DNA from 2 places in the Streptomyces sp. NPDC041940 genome. Region 2 is predicted to be linked to the other one. Evidence: riboswitches for the same ligand, from Rfam matches in the RefSeq annotation. Region 2 holds a riboswitch; the other holds the start of a gene.
What was found. A riboswitch is a leader RNA that binds a small molecule or an ion and turns the genes downstream of it on or off. The one in region 2 is predicted to bind glycine.
Positions count from the first base shown of each region.

Region 1: another riboswitch for glycine. It lies ahead of gcvP (aminomethyl-transferring glycine dehydrogenase); the one in region 2 lies ahead of gcvT (glycine cleavage system aminomethyltransferase GcvT).

Region 1 is NZ_JBVJBP010000003.1:9,736-16,869, reverse strand. Features, by position in the region: gene gcvP (aminomethyl-transferring glycine dehydrogenase) at 1-2,689, opposite strand, end outside; glycine riboswitch at 2,866-2,961, opposite strand; gene ACZ6I3_RS07310 (PRC-barrel domain-containing protein) at 3,074-3,448, shown strand; gene ACZ6I3_RS07305 (DNA polymerase IV) at 3,465-4,868, opposite strand; gene ACZ6I3_RS07300 (MerR family transcriptional regulator) at 4,924-5,607, opposite strand; gene ACZ6I3_RS07295 (bifunctional nuclease family protein) at 5,869-6,342, opposite strand; gene ftsR (transcriptional regulator FtsR) at 6,428-7,134, opposite strand, start outside.
Region 2 is NZ_JBVJBP010000032.1:4,612-11,745, forward strand. Features, by position in the region: gene ACZ6I3_RS36585 (enhanced serine sensitivity protein SseB) at 1-387, opposite strand, end outside; gene ACZ6I3_RS36590 (AAA family ATPase) at 610-1,278, opposite strand; glycine riboswitch at 1,461-1,561, shown strand; glycine riboswitch at 1,563-1,689, shown strand; gene gcvT (glycine cleavage system aminomethyltransferase GcvT) at 1,725-2,852, shown strand; gene gcvH (glycine cleavage system protein GcvH) at 2,987-3,364, shown strand; gene glyA (serine hydroxymethyltransferase) at 3,379-4,641, shown strand; gene ACZ6I3_RS36610 (L-serine ammonia-lyase) at 4,786-6,153, shown strand; gene ACZ6I3_RS36615 (MFS transporter) at 6,257-7,134, shown strand, end outside.

The DNA.
Region 1 (7,134 bases), on a different contig from region 2:
TGTCGTCCGCGGGCCACTCGCCGGAGCCGACCTTCTCGATCTCCGCGCGGATGGCGATCATCGCCTCGCAGAACCGGTCCAGCTCGGCCAGGTCCTCCGACTCGGTCGGCTCGATCATCAGCGTCCCGGCCACCGGGAACGACATCGTCGGCGCGTGGAAGCCGTAGTCGATGAGCCGCTTGGCGACGTCGTCGACGCTCACGCCGGTCGCCTTGGTCAGCGGCCGCAGGTCGATGATGCACTCGTGCGCGACGAGCCCGCCCGGGCCGGTGTAGAGCACCGGGTAGTGCGGCTCCAGCCGCTTGGCGATGTAGTTGGCGCTGAGCACGGCCACCTGCGTGGCCCGCTTCAGCCCCTCGCCGCCCATCAGCCGGACGTACGCCCACGAGATCGGCAGGATGCCGGCCGAGCCCCACGGCGCCGCGGAGATGGGGCCGACCCCGGTCTCCGGGCCCGCCTCGGGCTGCAGCGGATGGTTCGGCAGATACGGCGCGAGGTGCTCACGCACCGCCACCGGACCGACGCCGGGCCCGCCGCCACCGTGCGGGATGCAGAAGGTCTTGTGCAGGTTCAGATGCGAGACGTCCCCGCCGAAGTGCCCCGGCTTGGCGAGCCCCACGAGCGCGTTGAGGTTGGCCCCGTCGACGTAGACCTGCCCGCCCGCCTCGTGCACCTGGGCGCAGATCTCGGAGACGTGCTCCTCGAACACACCGTGCGTGGACGGGTACGTGATCATCAGCACGGCCAGCTCGTCACGGTGCTGCTCGATCTTCGCCCGCAGGTCCTCGACGTCGATCTCGCCGTCCTCGGCGGTCTTGACGACGACGACCTTCATGCCCGCCATCACCGCGCTCGCGGCGTTGGTGCCGTGCGCGGACGACGGGATCAGGCACACGGTGCGCTGCTCGTCCCCGTTGGCCCGGTGGTACCCGCGTACGGCGAGCAGACCGGCCAGCTCGCCCTGCGACCCGGCGTTCGGCTGGAGGGACACCTTGTCGTACCCGGTGACCTCCGCGAGACGTTCCTCCAGCTCGTGGATGAGCGTGAGGTAGCCCTCGGCCTGGGCGGCGGGGGCGAAGGGGTGCAGCTGCCCGAACTCGGGCCAGGTGACCGGCTCCATCTCCGTGGTCGCGTTGAGCTTCATGGTGCAGGAGCCCAGCGGGATCATGCCGCGGTCGAGCGCGTAGTCACGGTCGGCCAGCCGGCGCAGGTAGCGCAGCATGGCGGTCTCGGAGCGGTACTGGTGGAAGACCGGGTGGGTCATGTACTCGTCGGACCGCAGCAGGGCACCCGGAAGCCCGTCCTCCGTGGCGGCGTCCAGCGCCTCGACGACGCCTTCGACCCCGAACGCGGCCCATACGGCACGCAGCTGGGCCCGCGTCGTGGTCTCGTCGCAGGAGATCGAGACGTGGTCGGCGTCGACGAGACGCAGGTTGACCCCGTTCCGTTCGGCGGCGGTGGCCACGACCTCGGCGGCCCGGCCCTCGACACGCGCGGTCAGAGTGTCGAAGTAGGCCCCGTGCACGACCTCGACACCGCCGTTCGCGAGCCCGGCGGCGAGGACCGTGGCGTACCGGTGGGTGCGCCGCGCGATGCTCTTCAGACCCTCGGGCCCGTGGTAGACGGCGTACATGCCGGCCATGACGGCGAGCAGCACCTGGGCGGTGCAGATGTTGCTGGTGGCCTTCTCACGCCGGATGTGCTGCTCACGCGTCTGCAGCGCCAGCCGGTAGGCCTTGTTCCCGTCGGCGTCCACGGACACGCCGACGAGCCGCCCGGGCAGGCTGCGCGCCATCTTCTCCCCGACGGCCATGTAACCGGCGTGCGGTCCGCCGAAGCCCATCGGCACACCGAACCGCTGTGTCGTCCCGACCGCGATGTCCGCGCCGAGCTCACCGGGCGACTTCAGCAGGGTCAGCGCGAGCAGATCGGCGGCGACGGTGACGAGCGCCCCGAGCGCGTGCGCCTGGTCGATGACCCGCTTGATGTCCCGCACGGCTCCGGAGGCGCCCGGGTACTGGATCAGCACGCCGTTGATCTCGCGCTCGGCGATCCCGGCGGGGATGCCGTCACTGAGATCGGCGACGACGACCTCGACACCGGTCGGCTCGGCCCGGGTCTCGATCACGGCGATGGTCTGCGGCAGCGCGTCCGCGTCGACCAGGAACAGGCCCTTCTTGTTCTTGCCCAGCCGCCGCGACAGCGCCATGGCCTCGGCCGCCGCGGTGCCCTCGTCGAGCAGGGAGGCGCCGGAGGTCGGCAGTCCGGTCAGGTCGGCGACCATGGTCTGGAAGTTGAGCAGCGCCTCGAGCCGGCCCTGCGAGATCTCCGGCTGGTACGGCGTGTAGGCCGTGTACCAGGACGGGTTCTCCATGACGTTGCGCATGACGACCGGCGGCGTGAACGTGCCGTAGTAGCCGAGCCCGATCATGGAGCCGAGGACCTGGTTGCGGTCGGCGAGGGAGCGCAGCTCGGCGATCACCTCGGCCTCGCTGCGGGCGCCCGGCAGGTCCAGTGCCTCGGCGCTCTTGATCACGGCCGGGACCGCGGCGGCCGTCAGCTCGTCCAGCGAGCCGTAGCCGACGTGCGCGAGCATCTTGGCGCACGCCTCGTGGTCGGGGCCGATATGGCGCTGCTCGAAGGGAACTGCCTCTTCGAGCTCGGAGAGCGGAATGCGGTGGGCGGTCATATGCGGAGGCCTCCTGGTCTGACACGACCTTCGAGGGGCACCACGGCACGGGTACCCGGACGGCCTCCCCCTCTGTCATGTCAACCTGAGAGCTTCACCGGATCGCCCGAAGGCCTCCGGCTTTCACCGTCGGTGAGGGCGGAAGCCGTGACATCCGCCCTGCTTTCCAGAGTGACCTCGTCCGTGCGGTACGTGGGCCTGAGAGATTCCGGGGAGGATTTGCTCCTTCGGCGCCTCCGATGGTGTCTGGAGGACTCTCCCGCACAGGGTCAGCAGCCGTTGTCAGCCTACCAGCGCGGTCAACGCACGAACCTTCGAGTGGCCGCCTCCTCGATTGTGCCGTTTTGTAGTGGTACGGATGAGTTGCGACCATGTGGAGGGCCCGTGCGAACCGATATCGATCCGCGCAACCTGATCGGCCGCAAGGCGTTCGACCGCAACGGGACCAGGATCGGCACGATCGACGAGGTCTATCTCGACGACGCCACCGGCGTCCCGGAGTGGGCGGCCATACGGACCGGCCTGTTCAGCAGGGACGCCTTCGTCCCCCTCGAGCCCAGCGAGCTGATCGACGGCGCCCTCCACGTGCCCTTCGACCGCGCCCTGATCAAGGACGCCCCCGACTTCGGCGTGGGCCGCCACCTCTCCCCGGAGCAGGAACTCCAGCTCTACCACCACTACGGCCTCGACGTCGCCGCCCCTCCCCCGCTCCAGGACCACGAGTTCGGCAAACTGGCAGGCAAGGACGAGACGGCCTGAAGCCCCCGGCGAACGCCTAAGGGGCCGCGGAGCGCAGCCCCACGCCCCCGGATTCACCATCCGGCCCATGACCCCCCTCAGGCTCTCGTAACACCAACGGCAACGGATCCGCCGGCTCCAACTCCGGATCGTCGACCCGGAAGGTCCGCACCCGCCCTGGCACCGAGCCGGGCGTCTCGAACCGTACGGTCACCCGCCCCAGGCCGCTGCCCTGCACCCATCCGTGCCCGAACCCGGCATGCCGCACGTCGTGCCCGGCGGGCCACCGCCGCTCGGCCGGCGCGGGCTGCTCCTCGACCGGCGCCGCGGTGTGCTCCTCGACCGGGCCCTCCGCGACCGCCCGCTCCCCGGCCGCCTGCGCGAACAGGTCTTCCTGGGTGTAGTCCGCGAGCCCGCTGACGCCCACCCCGAGCAGCCGCACGCCGCCCGTGGTGTCGACGGAGTCCAGCAGTCTGGCCGCCGCTTCACGGATCACCCCGGGGTCGTCCGTCGGCCCACGCAGCGTCTCCGACCGGGTGCGTGTCGAGAAGTCGTACCGCCGCACCTTCAGCACGATGGTCCGCCCGGACAGCCCGGCCCCGCGCAGCCGCCGCACGCAGCGGTCGGCGAGCCGCTGCACCTCCAGCCCGACCCGCAGCCGGTCGTGGATGTCCACGTCGTAGGTGTCCTCGACCGACACCGACTTCGCTTCCCGCTCCGCCACCACGGGCCGGTCGTCCCGCGCCAGGGCCATGGCGTAGAGCCCGTGTCCGTGCGCCTTCCCCAGCAGCCGGACCAGCTCGTCCTCACCCGCCTCGGCGATCTCCTCGACCGTGGTGATCCCGGCCCGCCGCAGATGGTCGCCCGTCGCCGGCCCGACCCCCGGCAGGGTCCGCACCGACATCGGCCCCAGCATCGCCCGCTCCGTCCCCGGCTCGATCAGCACCAGCCCGTCGGGCTTGGCCTGCTCCGAGGCGATCTTCGCGAGCATCTTGGACGCGGCCAGCCCCACCGACCCCGTGAGCCCCGTGACGGCCCGGATGTCCGCACGCAGCTTCGCCCCGGCCGACTGCGCCGACCGCTCGTCCCACGCCGCCCCTCCGGCCTCCAGGTCCACGAACGCCTCGTCCAGGCTCAGCGGCTCGACCAACGGCGACAGCGCACCCAGCAACTCCATCACCCGCTCGCTGATCGCCCGGTAGAACCCGAAGCGCGGCACGAGATACGCGGCGTTGGGCGCGAGCCGCCGGGCCTGCGCCATGGGCAACGCCGAGTGCACCCCGAAGACCCGGGCCTCGTACGACGCGGTCGCGACCACACCCCGAGGCCCGAGTCCGCCCACGACCACCGCCTTCCCGCGCAGACTCGGCTTGGACGCCTGCTCCACCGAGGCGAAGAAGGCATCCATGTCGAGATGCAGGATCGTGGGCGCGGTTCTCACAACTCCGATGCTGCCCTACGCCACTGACAACGCCGTCCCGAACCATCCCGAAGGGTCAGACGGCCCGGTTCCGCCGCCGCGCCAGCTCGTCCGCCGGGTTGGGCCCGACCAGGGTCTCGCCGGTGTCGATCCGCTCCCCGTGCAGCTGGGACAGCGCGCCCTCGACGTCCCGCCACACCACGCCCACGGCGATCCCGAAGACGCCCTGCCCCCCTTGGAGCAGGGCATGGACCTCGTCCGGCGAGGTGCACTCGTAGACCGTCGCACCGTCACTCATCAGCGTCATCCGCTCCAGGTCGCGGAAACCGCGTTCCCTGAGGTGCTGTACCGCCGTGCGGATGTTCTGCAGCGACACCCCGGTGTCGAGGAACCGCTTGACGATCTTCAGGACGACGACGTCCCGGAAGCTGTACAACCGCTGTGTCCCGGACCCGTAGGCGGGGCGCACACTCGGCTCGACGAGACCGGTGCGGGCCCAGTAGTCCAGCTGCCGGTAGGTGATACCGGCGGCCGCGCAGGCCGTGGGGCCGCGATAGCCGATCTGCTCGGACGCCATGGACGTCGTCCCTCCGCTGCTCGGCACCGCCGACGGTCGCTGCGGAGCGAGATCGGCCGCGTCATCGGGCTGGGGACAGCCTCCGCCCGAAAGAAGCCGAGAGCCGGGGGGAGCGTACGGACCGCTCGCCCTGAGACTGCGCTCGGGGCCGCCCCCAGCCGTACCGTCGCCGCTGCTGCTCACGCCGACCTCCGTCCTTGACCTGCCCTCTCGACGGTAGGCAGTCACCCGGGGTGCGTCAACGATCGCCACACTCGCCACGCCGAGTGATAATCACCCTAAGAGTGGTTTCCCGTGCCCCACCGCCGGGAAAGGCTAGCCGAATGCCTTCGGCGCGGGCCGTGTGACGCTCGCACTGACCACGGGCACATGCGGGCAATTCACCCGTCACGCATACGGCGGCGGCCCTGCCGCGGACTCATCGTCCACCGGGCCGCCCGGAACTCACTGGCTGCTGCTGCCGAAGTCCTCCGGGGAGATCTGGTCGAGGAACTCGCGGAACTTCTCCACCTCGTCCTCCTGCTCGTCCGGGATCGCGATGCCGGCGTCGTCGAGGACCGTGTCACTCCCGTAGATCGGCGTACCGGTGCGCAGGGCCAGCGCTATGGCGTCGGACGGGCGGGCGCTCACCTCGACGCCGCTGGCGAAGACCAGCTCCGCGTAGAAGACGCCCTCACGCAGGTCCGTGATACGCACTTCCGTGAGCTCCTGGCCGACGGCTTCCAGCACGTCCTTGAACAGGTCGTGGGTCAGCGGCCGCGCGGGAGCCATGCCCTGCTGGGCGAAGGCGATCGCCGTCGCCTCCCCCGGCCCGATCCAGATGGGGAGGTAACGGTCGCCTCCCACTTCACGCAGCAGCACGATCGGTTGGTTGGAGGGCATTTCGACCCGGACACCTACGACATCGAGCTCGTTCACACAGCAACCCTAGGCCGTGCTCGGGACGTTTGGGTAGTCGGGCCCGGATCGGGCGCCTGATCCGGCCCCCACGTGTCCGGCCGCCTCACGGCAGCCGCACCCCGAGCGCCGTCTGCACCAGCGCGGCGTGCAGCTTCACCGTGAGCCCCGCCAGCTCCTTGGCGCGGGCCTCCGCATGAGCCCTGGTCTGCGGGTTCCGGTGCCGCTTCAGCGGGGCCACCACCTGGTCCACGAGCCCGGCCTCGCGGTCGGCGGCGGCCTTCATCACCCGCAGGTGCCGCGGCTCGATCCCGAACCGCCCCAGCTCCGCGACGAGCGCCGCCACGGTGACCGCCTCCGCCTCGTACGCCCCGTCCTCCAGTGGAGTGACCAGCCCGTACGACTCCCACTCCTTGAGCTCCTCCTCGCCCACCCCGGCGGCGGCGAGCAGCTCCGCACGCCCGACCCTTGCCGTCGTGGGCGGCCCCTCGAAGGGCTCGGGCACGGAGTCGCCGTCACGCTGACGGCCCACGGTCGGCAGCGGGACGGCCTCACCGCGCTCCATGGCCTCCAGGTGCTCGCGAATCACCTTCAGAGGCAGATAGTGGTCCCGCTGCATCCGCAGGACGTGACCGAGGCGCTCGACGTCGCGGGCGCTGAACTTGCGATACCCCGAGGGAGTCCGCTGCGGCTCGATGAGCCCCTCCGACTCGAGGAAGCGGATCTTGGAGATGGTGACTTCGGGAAACTCGTCGCGCAGCACGTTCAGCACCGTGCCGATGCTCATCAGCCCACTGTCCGTGGCGGCGGCGC
Region 2 (7,134 bases):
GCCGACGACGCCGCCCGGGTTGATGGCCATCCCCGCGTGCGGGGGCAGACCGCGGGCGAACTCCACGGCCGGCGCGATGGTGTACGACATGTGCGAGCCGACGACCTGGCGGAACTGCTCCTCGGAGCTGAACACCGGCACGTACGCCTGGCCGTCGATCTCGATGCCGGGGAGGTCGAGGGGGCCGCTCTGCGGGCCGCCGCCGCTGGGCAGCGGGATCCACACGAAACTCCGGCCGAGCACCTCGACGATCCGCCCGCCGGCCGAGGGGCCGGCGCCGAGGGAGGCCGAGAGCACCTCCTCCAGCTCGTTGCCGGGCCATCCGCCGTGCGGGTGGGTCTGCGTCTGCGCCGGGAAGTCCGCGGAGAAGTCCGCCGGGAAGTCCATCTGCCTACCGCCTGCCTGAAACCACTGCTGTGGCTCAAAGGCTAGCGGCTCGGGAACGACGGACGGCCACCCCGTGAACCACGAACCGCGGACACCCCTCCCGGGCCGGGAGCCCCTGCCCCACGAACACGGCTCACGGGCCACGCCCGACCGCCCCATGAACACCGGCTCACAGGCCGGGGACAGCCGGGCCCAGAAGCACCCGCCCGCCGGTCTGGGTGGTCAGCCGACGAAGCCGATGCGGTGCAGGGTGTTCGCCGCGTCGCGGTCGGCGAGGATCGCTGAGCCGCAGCCGGTGGGCAGTTCGCCCCGTTCGACCTCGCGGAGCAGCCGGGTGGTGGCCGCGCGGTGGCGCAGGAACGCGTACCGCGAGACGCCGCGGCCTCGGTCGCGCTGGCCGGCCAGGGCCTGCTCGGGGGTGACGTCGAGCATCAGCAGGTGGAGCGTGCCGCCCCGGCGGCGGGCCTCGCGGGCCAGCCAGCGGCGGACCCAGGCCTGTGTGCCGCAGTCGTGCACGACGACGGCCTCGCCCCCGCGCAGGGCGCGGCGCAGCCCGGCGTAGTGGGCGAGGCGGACGAGCGGACGGTAGACCGCGTACGGCAGGGCACGCGGCATACGGCGGGCCCAGTGGTCGCGGGTGTCCTGGGAGTCGATGCGCCGGCCCGGCACGGTGCGCCGCATCAGCGTGGACTTGCCGCTGCCGGGCAGGCCCGTGACCACGACGATGTCGCGGGGGCCGAACAGCAGCGCGTGCGGACCGCGGCCGGCGCGCTCGCGCAGATCGCGGACGACCGGCACCGGCTGCGGGCCGCAGGCCGCACGCGCCGGAGCGGTCGGCTGCTCGGGCAGCGCGATGCCCGACGTCGTGGCGTACGCGGTGGTCCTGTTCACCGTGATCGTCCTCCCCTGGGGCCAGGTACGGAGTCCCATGCCCGCCGAGTGTAAAGAGAAGGTAATGCCCGATGTCTCTGGATTTAGTCCTCTTCCTGCAACATCCCTGCTACAGGGTGGTCCCCCTGCCACCCCGCGACAATGCGTGCAATGATGTGCCCGCCAACTGCATACCGGCCGTTTGAATCCGCGCGGGAGAGTCCCCAGCACCGTCCGACGCTGGGGCGCCGAAGGAGCAAGTCCCTCCCTTGAATCTCTCAGGCCCCGTTACCGCGCGGGCGAGGCACATCTGAAAAGCGGGCCGCAGCCTTCTCCGGAGTCCGGGAAGCCGCGTGGCCCCACCCAAGGTGCAAGCCGTTGACCCGCGCGGTCATGGCGAACCTCTCAGGTTCCGATGACAGATGGGGAGGAACGACCTCGCCGTCATGCCTGGGAGACAACGACCGATGAGCAGTAGCAGTACAGGAGAACTCCGCCACACCGCGCTCGATGCCCTGCATCGTGCGCTCGGCGCGACGATGACCGACTTCGCCGGCTGGGACATGCCCCTGCGCTACGGCTCCGAGCGCGACGAGCACAACGCCGTGCGTACGAAGGCCGGGCTGTTCGACCTCTCCCACATGGGCGAGATCACCGTCACGGGGCCGGAGGCCGCCGCCCTCCTCGACCACGCGCTGGTCGGCAACATCGGCGGGGTCAAGCCCGGCCGCGCCCGCTACACCATGATCTGCCAGGCCGACGGCGGCATCCTCGACGACCTGATCGTCTACCGGCTGGCCGAGCAGGAGTACATGGTCGTCGCCAACGCCTCCAACGCCCAGGTGGTCCTGGACGCGCTGGTGGAACGTTCCGCCGGCTTCGACGCCGAGGTGCGCGACGACCGGGACGCCTACGCGCTGCTCGCCGTACAGGGCCCGGAGTCCCCGGGGATCCTGAAGTCCCTGACCGACGCCGACCTCGACGGCCTGAAGTACTACGCCGGTCTGCCCGGCACGGTCGCGGGCGTCCCGGCCCTCATCGCCCGCACCGGGTACACCGGCGAGGACGGCTTCGAGCTGTTCGTGAAGCCGGAGCACGCCGTCGAGCTGTGGCAGGCCCTGACCAAGGCGGGCGAGGGCGCCGGCCTGGTCCCGTGCGGGCTGTCCTGCCGCGACACGCTGCGCCTGGAGGCGGGCATGCCGCTGTACGGGCACGAGCTGAGCACCTCCCTGACGCCCTTCGACGCCGGGCTCGGCCGGGTGGTGAAGTTCGAGAAGGAGGGCGACTTCGTCGGCCGCGAGGCCCTGACCGAGGCCGCCGCACGCGCCGAGCAGAACCCGCCCCGCGTCCTGGTCGGACTCGTCGCCGAGGGCCGTAGGGTCCCGCGCGCCGGGTACCCGGTCGTCACCGGCGGCGAGGTGATCGGCGAGGTCACCTCCGGCGCCCCCTCCCCCACGCTCGGCAAGCCGATCGCGATGGCGTACGTCGACCCCGCGCACGCGGCGCCCGGCACACCCGGTGTGGCCGTCGACATCCGGGGCAGTCACGAGCCGTACGAGGTCGTGGCGCTGCCGTTCTACAAGCGCCAGAAGTAGAGACCGGCCAAGCGCCGGAAGCGGACACCGGCCGCGGGCCGCCACAGCGGTCCCGGGCGTCTCACCCCCGCTCACCAGCGGTTTCCTTCGTCAGCATTCATCAGCACTCCCGCGCGTACAGGAGAATCCAGGCCATGAGCAACCCCATAGAGCTGCGGTACAGCAAGGAACACGAGTGGCTGTCGGGCGCCGAGGACGGCATCTCGACGATCGGCATCACGGAGCACGCCGCGAACGCGCTCGGCGACGTCGTCTTCGTCCAGCTCCCCGAGGTCGGTGACGCCGTGTCCGCGGGCGAGACCTGCGGCGAGCTGGAGTCGACCAAGTCCGTGTCCGACCTCTACTCCCCGGTCTCCGGTGAGGTCACCGAGGTCAACGAGGACGTCGTGAACGACCCGTCCCTGGTGAACTCGGCCCCCTTCGAGGGCGGCTGGCTGTTCAAGGTGCGCGTCACGGACGAGCCGGGCGACCTGCTCTCCGCCGACGAGTACACCGCCTTCTCCGCCGGCTGAGGAGTCATAGCCGTATGTCCGTCCTGAACACATCCCTGCACGAGTTCGACCCGGCCGTCGCCGCCGCGGTCGACGCCGAGCTGCACCGGCAGCAGTCCACGCTCGAGATGATCGCCTCGGAGAACTTCGCCCCGGTCGCGGTCATGGAGGCGCAGGGCTCGGTCCTCACCAACAAGTACGCCGAGGGCTACCCTGGCCGCCGCTACTACGGCGGCTGCGAACACGTCGACGTGGTCGAGCAGATCGCGATCGACCGGGTCAAGGAGCTGTTCGGCGCCGAGCACGCCAACGTCCAGCCGCACTCCGGTGCCCAGGCCAACGCCGCCGCGATGTTCGCGCTGCTCAAGCCGGGCGACACCATCATGGGTCTGAATCTCGCGCACGGCGGGCACCTGACCCACGGCATGAAGATCAACTTCTCCGGCAAGCTCTACGACGTCGTCGCCTACCACGTCGGCGACGACGGCCGGGTCGACATGGCCGAGGTCGAGCGGCTGGCGAAGGAGTCCCGGCCGAAGCTGATCGTCGCAGGCTGGTCCGCCTACCCGCGGCAGCTGGACTTCGCCGAGTTCCGCCGGATCGCGGACGAGGTCGGCGCGTACCTGATGGTCGACATGGCGCACTTCGCCGGGCTGGTGGCGGCGGGCCTGCACCCGAACCCCGTGCCGCACGCGCACGTGGTGACCACGACCACCCACAAGACGCTGGGCGGCCCGCGCGGCGGTGTGATCCTCTCCACGGCCGAGCTGGCCAAGAAGATCAACTCCGCTGTCTTCCCCGGTCAGCAGGGCGGTCCGCTGGAGCATGTGATCGCGGCCAAGGCGGTCTCGTTCAAGGTCGCGGCCTCCGAGGACTTCAAGGAGCGCCAGCGCCGTACGCTGGAGGGTGCCCGCATCCTGGCCGAGCGTCTGGTGAAGGACGACGTCCGGGCCGTGGGCGTGGACGTCCTGTCCGGCGGCACGGACGTGCACCTGGTCCTGGTCGACCTGCGCCACTCGGAGCTGGACGGACAGCAGGCCGAGGACCGCCTCCACGAGGTGGGCATCACGGTCAACCGCAACGCGATCCCGAACGACCCGCGCCCGCCGATGGTGACGTCCGGTCTGCGGATCGGCACGCCGGCCCTGGCGACCCGGGGCTTCACGGCCGAGGACTTCGCGGAGGTCGCGGACGTCATCGCCGAGACGCTGAAGCCGTCCTACGAAGCGGACGCCCTGAAGGCCCGGGTGAAGGCCCTGGCCGACAAGCACCCGCTGTACCCGGGCCTGAACAAGTAACGCCTGCACAAGTAACGCCTGCACAGCAACACCTGCACAAGCAACACCTCACAAGTAACGAAGAAACCTTTCAGGGCGCCGTGCCCGCCACAAGCGGTCGCGGCGCCCGGCCCCACTGCACCACCCCCGTAGTCAGGAGTTCCCGTGGCCATCTCGGTCTTCGACCTGTTCTCGATCGGCATCGGCCCGTCCAGCTCCCACACGGTCGGCCCGATGCGCGCGGCCGGCCTGTTCGCCCGGCGGCTGCGCAACGAAGAGCTGCTGGAGTCGGTCGGCTCCGTCCGTGCCGAGCTGTACGGCTCGCTCGGCGCCACCGGCCACGGCCACGGCACGCCCAAGGCGGTCCTGCTCGGCCTGGAGGGCGACTCGCCCCGCACGGTCGACGTGGAGAAGGCCGACGACCGGGTCGAGGCGATCAAGACCGACGGCCGGCTGAATCTGCTGGGCGAGCACGAGATCGCGTTCTCCTTCGACGACGACATGGTCCTGCACCGCCGCAAGGCCCTCCCGTACCACGCGAACGGCATGACCCTGTGGGCGTACGACGCCTCGGGCGCGGAGCTGCTGACGAAGACCTACTACTCGGTCGGCGGCGGCTTCGTCGTCGACGAGGAGGCCGTCGGCGCGGACCGCATCAAGCTCGACGACACCGCCCTGAAGTACCCGTTCCGCACGGGCGACGAGCTGCTGCGCCTGGCCCAGGAGACGGGCCTGTCCATCTCGGCGCTGATGCTGGAGAACGAGCGCGCCTGGCGCACCGAGGAGGAGATCCGGGCCGGCCTGCTGGAGATCTGGCGGGTGATGGAGGCCTGCGTCGCGCGCGGCATGTCCCGCGAGGGCATCCTGCCGGGCGGCCTCAAGGTGCGCCGCCGCGCCGCGAACACCGCGCGCAAGCTCCGCTCCGAGGGCGACCCGCTGGCCCTCTCCATGGAGTGGATCACCCTCTACGCGATGGCGGTCAACGAGGAGAACGCGGCAGGCGGCCGGGTCGTCACCGCCCCCACCAACGGCGCGGCCGGCATCATCCCCGCGGTCCTGCACTACTACGTCAACTTCGTGCCCGGCGCCGACGAGGAGGGCGTGGTCCGCTTCCTGCTCGCCGCGGGCGCGATCGGCATGCTGTTCAAGGAGAACGCCTCCATCTCCGGCGCCGAGGTCGGCTGCCAGGGCGAGGTCGGCTCCGCCTGCTCGATGGCCGCGGGCGCCCTGGCCGAGGTCCTCGGCGGCTCACCGGAGCAGGTCGAGAACGCCGCCGAGATCGGCATGGAGCACAACCTCGGCCTCACCTGCGACCCGGTCGGCGGGCTGGTCCAGATCCCGTGCATCGAACGCAACGGCATGGCCGCGGTCAAGGCCGTCACCGCCGCCCGCATGGCCATGCGCGGCGACGGCTCCCACAAGGTCTCCCTCGACAAGGTCATCAAGACGATGAAGGACACCGGCGCCGACATGTCGGTGAAGTACAAGGAGACGGCCCGGGGCGGGCTGGCGGTGAACATCATCGAGTGCTGAGCGCCGTACCCACAGGCGTCTCACCATGCGGGAAGTCGATACCGAAAAACGAGATGGCTGACATCGTTGCAGGGTCCATGTTTCATGCGTGAAGGACCGATCGATGCCCGCCCCAGCCACTGCCCCGACGCCCGTCAACCCGCGGTCCCGCGTCCTCGTCGCCAGCCTCATGGGCACGACGATCGAGTTCTACGACTTCTACATCTACGCGACCGCCGCGGTACTCGTCTTCCCCCAGCTCTTCTTCCCGAGCAGCGACCCGACGACCGCGCTGCTGTCGTCCTTCGCGGTCTTCGGCGCCGCGATGGTGGCCCGCCCGATCGGCGCCGTCGTCTTCGGGCACCTCGGTGACCGGCTCGGCCGCAAGAAGACGCTCGTCGTCTCGCTCCTGACCATGGGCATCGCCACGTTCCTCATCGGCGTCCTGCCCACCTACGCCCAGGCCGGCTGGGTGGCCACCGCGCTGCTCGTGCTGATGCGGCTCGCGCAGGGGTTCGCGCTCGGCGGCGAGTGGAGCGGCGCCGCCCTGGTGGCGACCGAAAACGCCCCCAGCGGCAAGCGCGCCCTGTACGGCACCTTCCCGCAGCTGGGCGCCCCGCTCGGCTTCATCATCGGCAACGGCCTGTTCCTGGTCATCGGCGCGCTGCTGCCGTCCGCGGCGGGCGCCGACCCCTCGCAGCCCTCGGACGCCTTCGTCAGCTGGGGCTGGCGCATCCCGTTCCTGTTCTCCGCCGTGATGGTTGCGATCGGCCTGTGGGTGCGCTCCCGGCTCGTCGAGTCGGCGGTCTTCGCCAAGACCCGCGAGTCCGGCGGGGTGCGGCGGCTGCCGCTCGTCACCGTGGTGCGCGGCCACGGGAAGCAGCTGGTCCTGGGCACCTTCATCATGCTGGCGACCTACGTGCTCTTCTACCTGATGACCACGTTCTCGCTGAGCTACGGACGCACCGCGAAGGACGCCGCCGTGCCCGGACTGGGGTACGA